3 regions of the Rhizobium sp. ZW T2_16 genome follow, and region 1 is predicted to be linked to each of the others. Evidence: predicted binding sites of a transcription regulator. Region 1 holds the regulator's gene; each other region holds the start of a gene.
The links. Region 1 encodes PhoB, which activates phosphate uptake and scavenging genes when phosphate is short. Its sites were predicted from a motif close to TGTCATNNANCTGTCAT; they were not measured.
Positions count from the first base shown of each region.

Region 1 (6,165 bases):
AGCAACCCTGCCGAACTTCGAAGCGCGCTCGGCGCCAAGGGCGTTGCGCTTGCCGGTGATCCGGAACCGTACATGGTCGAATCCGCCGGCGACCTCAATGCGATGAACAAGATCAGCAACCGTGTCATGACGGCTGTTGTGCTGATCGTTGCGCTGATTGGCGCAGGTCTTTCCTATACCCGCATCTCGCATCGCTTCCGCGCCCGCAACAGGGTCGAACGTGTCATCCTTGGCGCGCTTGTCGTCGCTTCGTCGATCGCGATCATCACGACGATCGGTATCGTCATGTCGATGCTGACGGAAGCCGGCCACTTCTTCGGCCGCGTTCCTGCCTGGGAGTTCTTCTTCGGCACCGTCTGGGATCCGCGTTTCGCTGCAGCCGGTGCGAGCGCCTCTGAGGGCCAGTTCGGTCTGATCCCGCTGTTGCTCGGCACGCTTTATATCGGCTTCGTCGCAATGCTCGTGGCCGTACCGGTCGGCCTGTTCTCGGCAATCTACATGTCGGAATATGCCTCGCCGAAGCTTCGTTCGATCGCCAAGCCGCTGCTCGAAGTTCTCGCCGGTATCCCGACCATCGTCTATGGCTTCTTCGCGCTGACCACGGTCGGTCCGTTCCTGCGGGATCTTTCCTCCAGCATCAACGGCATCGCCACCGGTGATTTCGCCAACTTCATCCAGGCGCAGTCGGTTCTCACGGCCGGTTTCGTCATGGGCATCATGCTGATCCCTTACGTTTCCTCGCTGTCGGACGACATCATCACCGCAGTGCCCCGCGCCCTTCGTGACGGTTCGCTCGGTCTCGGCGCAACCAAATCGGAAACCATCAAGAAGGTCGTCATGCCGGCTGCTCTGCCGGGTGTTGTCGGCGCTCTCCTGATGACCGCCTCCCGTGCCATCGGTGAAACCATGATCGTGGTTCTCGCTGCCGGTGTGGCGGCCCGCATGCAGCTCAATCCATTCGAGCCGATGACGACGGTGACCGTCAAGATCGTCAGCCAGCTGACGGGCGACCTTGAATTCACCTCGCCGCAGACGCTCGTCGCCTTCGCACTGGGTATCACGCTCTTCGTGATCACGCTTTGCCTCAATATCTACGCGCTCTTCATCGTGCGCAAATACCGGGAGCAGTACGAATGACCGACGTGGTTTCTTCCCCCGCCGGCGTCCTGGCGAAGCCCGCCCGTCGCGATATCGGCATCAAGCGCCGCTACGCCGCAGAACGTCGCTTCCGCGCCTATGGCATCGCCGCCCTGTCCTTCGGGCTTCTTTTTCTCGCGCTGCTTCTGTGGTCGGTCGTTTCCAAGGGATATACCGCCTTCCAGCAGACGATGATCACCGTTCCGGTCGAATTCTCCGAACAGATCATCGACAAGGATAACGAGCGCGCCACCGATCCGCAGAAGCTGGTGACGGCCAATTACCCGCTCATCGCCCGTAATGCCGTCGCCAAGGTGCTCGGCGTTGCCGAAACCGATCGTTCGGGTCTGCGCGCCGTCAACCAGATGATCTCGGACGGCGTTCGTGGCCAGCTGCGTGACATGGTTGTCGCCAACCCACAGATCATCGGCACGACCCAGACGGTCTCGCTGCTTGCCGCCGGCGATATCGACAGCGCATTCAAGGGCCAGATCGATCTCTCCGTGTCGGAAAACAACCGTAAGGTTTCCGACCAGCAGGTCGGCTGGATGAACCAGCTTGCGGAATCCGGCGCCCTCGGAAAGCACTTCAACACCGGCATTTTCGTTAACGGCAATTCCAGCCGTCCGGAAGCTGCCGGCGTCGGCGTGGCCTTGATCGGCTCCTTCTACATGATGCTGATCGTGCTCGTCCTGGCGCTGCCGATCGGCGTTGCCGCCTCGATCTATCTCGAGGAATTCGCGCCGAAGAACAAGTTCACCGACCTGATCGAGGTGAACATCAACAACCTCGCGGCCGTCCCCTCCATCGTTTATGGTCTCTTGGGTCTGGCGGTCTTCATCAACTTCATGGGCCTGCCGCGCTCGGCTTCGCTGGTCGGCGGCCTGGTCCTGACGCTGATGACGCTTCCGACGATCATCATCGCCACCCGCGCTGCATTGAAGGCGGTTCCGCCATCGATCCGTGCGGCGGCTCTCGGCCTCGGCGCCTCGAAGATGCAGACCATCTTCCATCACGTCCTGCCGCTTGCCATGCCGGGCATCCTGACCGGTACGATCATCGGCCTGGCGCATGCTCTCGGCGAAACCGCACCGCTGCTCCTGATCGGCATGGTCGCCTTCGTCGCCAACTATCCGACGACGCCGATGGATCCGTCGACAGCACTGCCGGTGCAGATCTACATGTGGGCAAACGAGGCGGAACGCGCCTTCGTCGAAAGAACTTCGGGAGCGATCATCATCCTGCTCCTGTTCCTCGTGGTCATGAATGTTGGTGCAATTCTGTTGCGTCGGCGCTTCGAACGCCGTTGGTAGGAGATCGACACAATGAATATGTTGTCAGAAGCAGCAGTTGAGAAGGCGCTGGACAAGAAGATGAATGAAGTCGCGTACAAGATGATTGGCAAGGACGTATCAGTCTATTACGGCGAGAAGCGCGCGCTTTTCGACGTGAACCTGAATGTCCGCGAAAACACGGTGACGGCGCTGATCGGCCCCTCGGGTTGCGGCAAGTCGACCTTCCTGCGCACGCTCAACCGCATGAACGACACGATCGAGGGCTGCCGCGTCACCGGCAAGATCACCCTTGATGAAGATGATATCTACGACAAGGAAATCGATGTCGTGGAACTTCGCGCCCGCGTCGGCATGGTGTTCCAGAAGCCGAACCCGTTCCCGAAGTCGATTTATGAAAACATCGCCTACGGCCCGCGCATCCATGGTCTGGCCCGCAACAAGGCGGATATGGACCAGATCGTCGAAGCCAGCCTTCAGCGCGCCGGCCTCTGGGCGGAAGTCAAGGATCGTCTTCATGAAGGCGGGACCGGTCTCTCCGGTGGTCAGCAGCAGCGTCTCTGCATCGCCCGTGCGGTTGCAGTTTCGCCGGAAGTCATCCTGATGGACGAACCCTGCTCGGCGCTCGACCCGATCGCCACCGCAAAGGTCGAGGAACTGATCCACGAACTGCGCGCCAACTATACGATCGTTATCGTCACCCACTCGATGCAGCAGGCCGCCCGCGTATCCCAGCGTACCGCCATGTTCCACCTTGGCCAGCTGGTCGAAGAGAACGACACGGACAAGATGTTCACCAATCCGGATGACCAGCGCACCCAGGATTACATCATGGGCCGCTTCGGCTGATTGGCCGTTGCCTGTTGCCCGCTGCTACGGATTTTGAGGACAAAGAGATGGTATCAAGTCATATCCTGTCGGCCTACGACGAAGAACTGAAGTATCTGCGCCGCCGCATCTCGGAAATGGGTGGCCTTGCGGAACAGATGTGCGGCGATGCCGTGCGCGCCCTGGTCAATGGTGACTCTGCCCTGGCCCAGAAGGTTATCTCCGACGACGTGATCCTGGATCACGCCGAGCGCGAGATCCAGGACAAGGCGATCGTCACTATCGCCAAGCGTCAGCCGATGGCTGCCGACCTGCGCGAAATCATCGGGACGCTGCGCATCGCAGCCGATCTGGAACGCGTCGGCGATCTCGGCAAGAACACCGCCAAGCGCGTCATTGCGGTTCAGGGCCATGGCGTTCCCCGCAAGCTCGCCCGCGGTCTGGAACACCTCTCCGATCTCGCGGCTGTACAGCTCAAGGAAGTGCTGGATGTCTATGCCAGCCGTTCGGCCGAAAAGGCAGAAGCGATCCGCCTGCGCGACGAAGAAATCGACGCCATGTACACGTCGCTTTTCCGCGAACTCCTGACCTACATGATGGAAGATCCGCGCAACATCACCACCTGCACGCATCTTCTGTTCTGCGCCAAGAACATCGAGCGTATCGGTGACCACGCGACCAACATCGCGGAAACCATCTACTACATGACGACGGGTGCTGTGCCGGAAGGCGAGCGTCCCAAGGACGATACGGCGAACACCGTCGGCGCGATTGCTGACTGATTTTGCCTGTCTGATGGAGTGTATCTAGTATGCAGCCGAGAATTGCGGTCGTGGAAGACGAGGAGGCGCTCAGCGTCCTCCTCCGTTATAATCTCGAAGCCGAAGGCTACGAGGTCGAAACCATTCTGAGAGGTGATGAGGCCGAAATCAGGCTTCAGGAGCGTGCTCCGGATCTTCTGGTTCTCGACTGGATGCTGCCAGGCGTTTCCGGCATCGAATTGTGCCGGCGCCTGCGCATGCGGCCAGAGACCGAGCGCCTGCCGATCATCATGCTGACAGCGCGCGGCGAGGAAAGCGAACGTGTTCGCGGTCTGGCGACCGGTGCCGACGACTATGTCGTCAAGCCGTTCTCGACGCCGGAACTGATGGCGCGTGTCAAGGCGATGTTGCGCCGTGCCAAGCCCGAGGTTCTCTCCAGCGTCTTGAAATGCGGTGATATCGAACTGGATCGCGAGACCCATCGCGTTCATCGCAAGAGCCGTGAAGTACGCCTTGGCCCGACCGAATTCCGTCTCCTGGAATTCCTCATGGTCTCGCCTGGCCGCGTCTTCTCGCGCTCCCAGCTTCTGGATGGCGTCTGGGGCCACGATATCTATGTCGACGAACGCACCGTCGACGTGCATGTCGGCCGCCTGCGCAAGGCGCTGAACTTCTCCAACATGCAGGATGTCATCCGCACCGTTCGCGGTGCCGGCTATTCGATGGAATCCTGATACGCGGGATAGCATCTGGAATGCAGGTTTCTCAGCCCGAGTGCGGTCATCCGCCTCGGGCTGAAGCATTTCAGGCCTTGGCTTCTTCCTGCCACTCAGGCAGCGGAAAGATCCGGTCGTAGGCCAGATTGAAGAAGAACGCATAGACCAGGTAGAACAGGGCGAACGAGATATCCATCACGAGCGCCTGCATCAGGCTCACGCCCAGATACCAAGCGATGAACGGCATGAGCACGATCAGCAGTCCGAGTTCGAACAGCACGGCATGTGCAACGCGCAGCGCCATGGTTTTCTGCGTACCGCCGCGATACGTCTGCATCAGGTGGTCGAAGCCGAGATTGTAGAGATAGTTCCAGCCGGTCGCCAGCGTTGCCGAAACGATCCCGACGACACCGATATGTTCGACCGGTATGCCGAAGACGAAAGAGGCGAGCGGTGTGAAAATCGCAAGCCCGATGATTTCGAAGCTGATTGCGTGACGAATACGGTCGCGTGTCGTGCGCATTTTATACCCCATTGGGTTATCCGGGTCGTCCCGGCATCAATGCCCATTCTGGGGGAGGTCGTCCTCACGCCTTTTCAGATAGGTGTTTGTGGCGCAGGAGGCAAGGCGCAGGCGGGCAAGGCTGCCTTGCAGAACCCGCAGCACGGCAAACAAAAAAGCGGGCCGAAGCCCGCTTGATCGTTGTTTATGGTGCCGAACTTTACGCCCGTGCAGCGCTCGGACGGCGGCGCTCGTTGACCGGCTGGTAGGCGAGCTTCGCATGGTAGGTGCAGTAAGGCGAATTATCCGGGGACTCACAGCCACAGAAGTGGAAATCGTCCGTCAGCGGATCGCCGACGGGCCACTTGCAGGTGCGTTCGGTCAATTCGGTCAGCGCCAGCTTGCGGGAAATCGGCAGGACAACGTTGGAAGCGGGACGGTAGACCAGTTCCTGCGAAGCCTCGAACTCGACCTCTTCCTTGAGCGCGGTTGCGCCGACCGGACGGGCGACCGGGCGTGCTGCCGGACGGGTGGCGAATGTCTGCTGGGGACGGGAAGTAGTTGCTGCTGGGCGCTTTGCCGTACGGTTCGTCGCGATTGTGCCGCCCGCCTTTGCGCGGCCCGGCAGGTTGAGGCGATGGACCTTGCCGATCACGGCATTGCGGCTTACGCCTCCAAGTTGTGCGGCGATCTGGCTGGCGCTCAAGCCTTCCGACCACAACCTTTTCAGTTTTTCAACGCGCTCGTCCGTCCAGTTCATGCCCGTTCTCCGCCTTTGAACGTTGGTGGCATGCAGAATCCCTCACCAATGTCGCGCGATACATCTCGCAACAGGCACTATATCTATGCTTTTGGTGACTAGTTCCGCCGCATGCAGTCTAGTAATTGATCTTTAACCTAGAGGTCCGCAGACTCCGTGACAAGAGTCC
Region 1 is NZ_JBJDRG010000003.1:173,328-179,492, reverse strand. It holds gene pstC (phosphate ABC transporter permease subunit PstC) at 1-1,137, shown strand, start outside; gene pstA (phosphate ABC transporter permease PstA) at 1,134-2,450, shown strand; gene pstB (phosphate ABC transporter ATP-binding protein PstB) at 2,463-3,278, shown strand; gene phoU (phosphate signaling complex protein PhoU) at 3,326-4,039, shown strand; gene phoB (phosphate regulon transcriptional regulator PhoB) at 4,069-4,752, shown strand; gene ACI3K0_RS10760 (PACE efflux transporter) at 4,823-5,257, opposite strand; gene ACI3K0_RS10755 (GcrA family cell cycle regulator) at 5,457-5,996, opposite strand.

Region 2 (3,368 bases), on a different contig from region 1:
ATCCTTGGTTGCCAGCCATTGCGGCAGCGTCAGAATGTCGTCGCCGATCAGGTTGGTCATCACGCAATCGGAATGCCTGTCCGGGTCACCGAGCCCAAGACCGGCAACCGCGCGCATATGCTGCTCGAACTGCGAGATGACGCAGGCAGCCTCCGTCCAGTGGCCGGAATTGTGGACGCGCGGGGCAATCTCGTTGGCTATCAGCGTGCCATCGGCCATGGCGAAGAATTCCATGCCGATAACGCCGACGTAACCGAGCGCTGCGAGCAGCTTTTCGGCCGCAGCACGGGCGGTTGCCGCTGTCTCGGCCGGGATGTTTGCCGGCAGGGTCGACGTATGCAGTATGCCGTTGCGGTGGACATTCTCTGCCGGGTCGTAGCACCGAATCGTGCCGTCCTTGGCACGGGCGGCGATGATCGAGATCTCGCGCTCGAATGGAACGAAGCTTTCGAGAATCAGGGGCACGGAACCGAGCGCTTCATACGCGCCTGCGGGTGAGTCGTTGGCTGAGCGGAAAACGCGCTGGCCCTTGCCGTCGTAACCCATGCGACAGGTCTTCAGCACGCCCTTGCCACCGAAGTCGACCAAAGCTGCTTCGAGCTCCTGCTGGCTGTTGACCGCATGGAAACGGGCCGTCTCGATGCCGCAGTCGTTGAGGAAGTGCTTTTCCGTCAGTCGGTCCTGCGCGACTTCAAGTGCCTTGGATGGCGGGTAGACGGGAACCGAGCGCTCCAGCGTCTGGGCGGCCGAAACCGGCACGTTCTCGAATTCGTAGGTGACGATATCGCAGCGTCTGGCCAGTTCCGCGAGAGCGGCAGGATCATCATAGGCTGCGGTGATCTGCTCGTTGGCGACCTGAGCTGCGGGACAATCGGCCTGCGGTTCCAGAATGATGATGGTGAGGTTCAGCCTTGCGGCTGCCATTGCAAGCATGCGGCCGAGCTGGCCGCCGCCGATAATGCCGATCGTCTGCGCCTTCATGCTTCGTCCATCGGGTATTCGGCTACTGCGGCACTCTGGCGGGCGCGCCATTCGTCCAGGCGATAGGCGATGTCCTCGTCGGAGAGGGCAAGCACGGCCGCTGCAAGCAGGGCCGCATTGACCGCACCGGCGCGACCGATGGCGAGCGTGCCGACGGGAATGCCGGCCGGCATCTGGACGATCGACAGAAGGCTGTCCTGGCCGGAAAGCGCCTTGGACTGGACCGGAACGCCGAAGACCGGCAGCGGCGTCATCGAGGCGGCCATGCCGGGCAAGTGGGCAGCGCCGCCGGCACCGGCGATGATGACCTGAAAGCCCTCGTCACGCGCGCCCTTGGCGAAATTGAACAGGCGTTCGGGCGTCCGGTGTGCCGAAATGATGCGTGCCTCGTAGTCGATTTCGAGGGCATCGAGGGTTTCGGCGGCGTTCTTCATGGTCTCCCAGTCAGACTGGCTTCCCATGATGATGGCGACGGGCGGTGTCTCGGCCATTTGAGCGTTCCTAGGCAATTATGTCGGGCAGGATCTGATCTTCGATCTGGGTCATCTTGTCTTTTATGGCGAGCTTTTTCTTCTTCATGCGCTGCACGCGCAACGCATCGCAGCCCACCTTTATCATGGCGTTGATCGCGGCGTCGTAGTCTTCATGCTCCTGCCGGAGCTTTGCCAGCGCCAGCCGGTTGTCCGCCTGTTCCTGATCGGCCATGTCTTAAAGTCCCCATATCGATCCGGGCTTGTGACCCGGCCCAGCTTAATGCGCAAGCTCCTATCACCAAACCGCGTTAACGGGAAGTTCGCCAACGTCACGAATTTGCCGCGCTCTTGTCACGAAAACACCTTCGACAAACAGCTCAGATCGTGTCACACTTCCGTCGTAAACCTGAAGCTTCGGCCGATGGAGTGGCCGGAGCAGGCAATAGGGAAGGACATGCCACATGACCATCCAGGCTCATATAGCATCGCTTGAAAAGAAGCACGGCGATCTCGAGGAGGAGCTCCAGGCGATTCTTTCGTCTCCTTCATCTGACGATCGGGAAATCGCCGATCTGAAGCGTCGTAAGCTGCGTATCAAAGACCAAATGCAGCGCCTCAAGGCGTCTACACGCCACTAAGGCAAGCTAATAGAGCCATAGCCGCGGATCTCGATTTGGATATGATCCGATAGCGGCGCAAAACCCAATTTTCAGTTCTGGTCGTGGTTCATGCGGGCTGCGGCCAGAATTGTTTCCGGAGCCTGGTTTTATCCCCAATCCGGGCCTGTTCAGAACGGGAGGCCATCCCATAGCAGCTTGAGGCCGGCAAGAAAGGCGAGGCCATAGGTCATCGGGTAAAAGGTTTCGGCCTTGAGATGCTTGACGACGGCCGCTCCCATTATTGTCGAGACGAGTGCTACAGGCAGAAGCGTTGCCGACAGGGTCAGGTTCTGCGTATCCAACGCACCCAGAAAGAAATAGGGTATCACCTTCACCGCATTGACGATGGCGAAGAAGCGGATGCTCGCGCCGGTGTAGTTTTTCGGATCAAGCTGCATCGGCAGGACATAGATTTGGAACGGCGGGCCCCCGGCATGGGCAACAAAGCTGGCGTAACCCGAAAGCGATCCCCAGAATGTTGCGGCGACCGGGCGATGCGGGAGAGGGGCAACGATTTCGCCCCGGCGCCCATAGACCTGCCAGAAATAGCGGGCGGCGAACAGAATGGTCGCGGAAGCGATCACCACTTTCAGCGCATTGTCGGAGACATAGGCCGACGTCGCCCAACCGAGGGCGATGCCGATCACACCGCCGGGCATGATCATCAGCAGTGTTTTCGGGTCATTGTATTTGCGCCAGGACCACAGCGCGACAGCATCCATCAGAATAAGGATCGGCAGGAAAATTGCGGCTGCCTGGACCGGCTCGACCGCAAGCGACATGATCGGTACGCCCATCAAGCCGATCGCGCCGCCGATGCCGCCTTTCGACAGACCGACAAGCATGACTGCCGGAACTGCGGCGAGGAAGAACGACAGGCTGGGAAAATCTATCATCGGCGGTTACTGTCGAGGGTGTTGATCCTGCAATCCGTCCGGTCTATCGAATTGTCCGAATAAAACCAGAGCGGAACGTGCTGAAGCGGTACGTCTTCGCTTCAAGGCGAGAATGATCGGATAAGAACATGACAGAACCGGACAACCGCTGCCGCATCGTGCTGATCGTACCGGATGATGCCGATGCCGATCACCAGGCCAAACTTCTAACGGAGGCCATGTCGGGTGGCGATGTCGCATCGGTCATCCTCCCGCAATACGGGCTGGACGATCAGGCATTCCAGAAGCGGGCGGAAGTGCTGGTGCAGATCATCCAGAATGCCGGAGCCGCCGCCATCATTTCCGGTGACAGCCGGGTT
Region 2 is NZ_JBJDRG010000001.1:914,688-918,055, reverse strand. It holds gene ACI3K0_RS04535 (5-(carboxyamino)imidazole ribonucleotide synthase) at 1-981, opposite strand, end outside; gene purE (5-(carboxyamino)imidazole ribonucleotide mutase) at 978-1,472, opposite strand; gene ACI3K0_RS04525 (YdcH family protein) at 1,483-1,686, opposite strand; gene ACI3K0_RS04520 (YdcH family protein) at 1,916-2,092, shown strand; gene ACI3K0_RS04515 (sulfite exporter TauE/SafE family protein) at 2,242-3,009, opposite strand; gene ACI3K0_RS04510 (thiamine phosphate synthase) at 3,138-3,368, shown strand, end outside.
Region 2: ACI3K0_RS04520 (YdcH family protein) is a predicted target of PhoB. The motif match lies at 1,840-1,856, and genes of this name have one in related genera.

Region 3 (3,368 bases), on a different contig from region 1:
ACCCAGCGCAGGATCGCCATCAGGCAACCGAAACGCAGTAGCCCCAAGGGTGTCAGGCGTCTTGCAAGGCTGCCGGAGATGAAAAAGATACCGATCTCGGCAATCACGCCGATACACCAGAGAGCGGAGATCACGGCATTCGAAAAGCCCATGCCCTGCCACTGGATCGTGCTGAAACCGTAAAACATCCCGTGGCTCGACTGGATGAGCGATGCACCAATCAAGAGGAGATGGACGGAGGCGCCGAGCGGACGACGTGATGCCCGTGGAGACGCTGCGACCGTGCGCCTGCCGATCTCCTGGTCGAGCCGGGGCGCGATGAAGGCGACGGCAAATGAGGTCAGGAGGACCGCAACCAGCATGAGCGGGATCGCGATATTGCCGATGGCCGTCGAGAGACTTCCGGCGATCAGCGTCGTCACCACAAACCCGACCGATCCCCAGACCCGCATCTTTCCGTAATGAAATCCCCAGCGCTTGACGCCGGAGATCGAGATCGATTCGACGATTGGCGTATAGGGGGCAAACAACGCTGCCTGTACGGCCACGGCGGCGAGCACGACCCAGAAATCGCCGCTGACGATCAGGCCGAGGATGGAGAATATCGATGTCGCCGCGGACCATGCGAGAATATGGCGTGGATCGCGAGCACGGGCACTGAGAGAGCCCGTCCCCATGGCGACAAAAACGCGAAACACCACCTGGGCCGCGAGGATCGCGCCGATCTGCATTGCGCTGAAGTTCAGGCCATGAAGCCATACGGGCAGATAAGGCACGAGAATGCCGTTGAGCGACATCGGTGCGGCATAGGCGAGCGAGCAGCGAAGCTGAAACTGCGGCGGAGCGGCAGACGATTTTGCGGCAATATTCACGGAATCACAAACGGCGATGAAAGTCTGCGAAGACTATCATCGCCGTTTGCAATGAAAACCGGATTACACGTTTTATGCGAAAACAAAGTGTATCGGTCGTGAAGATTTCGTCAGGTCAGGCAGCCTGCATGTTCTTCGTCTTCGCCGGTGCCGGCAGGGCATGCAACTCGGCTGTCACCTTGATGTCGCGCCAGGTAATCAGTTCCAGCGTTCCGTCATGATGTTCGGCAATTGCCGTGCAGCTTTCCACCCAGTCACCGGTATTGACGTAATGGATGCCGTCGATATCGGTCATCACCGCGTGGTGAATATGACCGCAGATGACGCCATCGACCTTGTTGCGCCTTGCCTCGTCGGCGACGACCTTCTGGAACTCACCGATGAAATTGACCGCATGCTTGACCTGCAGCTTCGCCCAGGCAGAAAAAGACCAGTAAGGCATGCCGAGACGACGGCGGGCCGCCGCCAGCACGACGTTGATGGCGATTGCCGCGTCATAGGCCCAGTCGCCCAGATAGGCGAGAAGGCGAGCGTTGCGCACGACCACGTCGAATTCGTCGCCGTGAAGCACGAGATATTTCTTGCCGTCAGCCATTTCGTGGATGGCGCGATCCGCAACTTCGATGCCGCCGAAATGGGTGCCGGGAAAATCCCGCAGGAACTCATCGTGATTGCCGGGGATATAGACGATGCGGGCGCCCTTGCGCGCCTTGCGCAACAACTTCTGAACCACGTCGTTGCAGCCTTGCGGCCAGAACCAGCTGCGCTTCAGTCGCCAGCCGTCGACAATGTCACCGACTAGGAACACCGTATCCGCTTCATGATATTTGAGAAAATCCAGCAGGAGTTCCGTCCGCGCCGCCTTCGAGCCGAGATGCACGTCGGAGATGAACAAGGTCCTGAAATTCCTGGTCTCACCTGTCGCTGTCACGGAAATCGTCCTTTCATAGCCAGCCCCGCCGCCTGAAAACCAGAGTCTTGTTTCAGGATGATGACAGGAGGTCTTTTCGGTGTGACAGCTGCCCTCGCGAATTCCTTACATCGATCAAATTAGCTGCTGTTACGCGCCGCTGTTTGATGTAATGAGGGGCCGCATTCTCCCCATATGGACCGGGAAAACAGACTAAAGCAGGAGCGAGCATGGACGCGCAGGATAAATCAAAGTCGGCCCCACCGAGCAGTGCGGATCTTGACGAACAGGCGCTGTTCTTCCACCGACATCCGCGTCCGGGCAAGCTGGAAATCCAGGCGACCAAGCCGCTCGGAAACCAGCGCGACCTGGCGCTCGCCTATTCTCCGGGTGTTGCAGCCCCCTGCCTCGCAATCCGCGACAATCCGGAAGCCGCTGCCGATTATACGGCGCGCGCCAATCTCGTCGCCGTCATTTCCAACGGCACGGCAGTCCTCGGTCTCGGCAATATCGGCCCGCTTGCATCCAAGCCGGTGATGGAGGGCAAGGCTGTCCTGTTCAAGAAGTTCGCTGGCATCGACGTGTTCGACATCGAGATCGATGCCGCCGGCATCGACGAGATGGTCTCGACCGTCTCTGCGCTCGAGCCGACCTTCGGCGGCATCAACCTTGAAGACATCAAGGCGCCGGAATGTTTCGAAGTCGAGCGCCAGCTGCGCGAGAAGATGAATATCCCGGTCTTCCATGACGACCAGCACGGTACCGCGATCATCGTTGCAGCCGCGATCCTGAATGGCCTGGAGCTGGCCGGCAAGTCGATCACCAACGTCAAGATCGTCACGTCGGGCGCCGGCGCGGCAGCGCTTGCCTGCCTCAATCTCCTCGTATCGCTCGGCGCGAAGAAGGAGAACATCTGGGTCCACGATATCGAAGGCCTCGTCTATGAGGGCCGTACAGAGCTGATGGACGAGTGGAAATCCGTCTACGTGCAGAAGAGTGACAATCGGGTTCTGGCCGACAGCATTGACGGCGCCGACGTCTTCCTCGGCCTCTCTGCTCCGGGCGTCCTGAAGCCGGAACTGCTTGTGCGCATGGCGGAAAAGCCGTTGATCATGGCGCTTGCCAATCCGACGCCGGAAATCATGCCGGAACTCGCCCGCCAGGCGCGCCCCGACGCGATGATCTGCACCGGTCGGTCCGACTTCCCGAACCAGGTGAACAACGTTCTCTGTTTCCCGTATATCTTCCGCGGTGCGCTCGATTGCGGCGCGAGCACGATCAACGAGGAAATGAAGATGGCCGCAGTCAAGGCCATCGCAGCGCTTGCCCGTGAAGAAGTATCGGACGTTGCAGCAAAGGCCTATTCCGGCGAGACGCCGATCTTCGGCCCGACCTATCTTATCCCGTCACCCTTCGATCCGCGCCTCATCCTGCGCATTGCCCCGGCAGTGGCGCGTGCCGCTGCCGAAAGCGGTGTTGCTGCCCGTCCGATCCAGGATTTCGAAGCCTATCTCGACCAGCTGAACCGTTTCGTCTGGCGTTCAGGCTTTGTGATGAAGCCGATCTTCGCGACAGCCAAGGCGTCT
Region 3 is NZ_JBJDRG010000001.1:55,671-59,038, forward strand. It holds gene ACI3K0_RS00245 (MFS transporter) at 1-872, opposite strand, end outside; gene ACI3K0_RS00250 (UDP-2,3-diacylglucosamine diphosphatase) at 988-1,809, opposite strand; gene ACI3K0_RS00255 (NADP-dependent malic enzyme) at 2,013-3,368, shown strand, end outside.
Region 3: ACI3K0_RS00250 (UDP-2,3-diacylglucosamine diphosphatase) is a predicted target of PhoB. The motif match lies at 1,853-1,869, and genes of this name have one in related genera.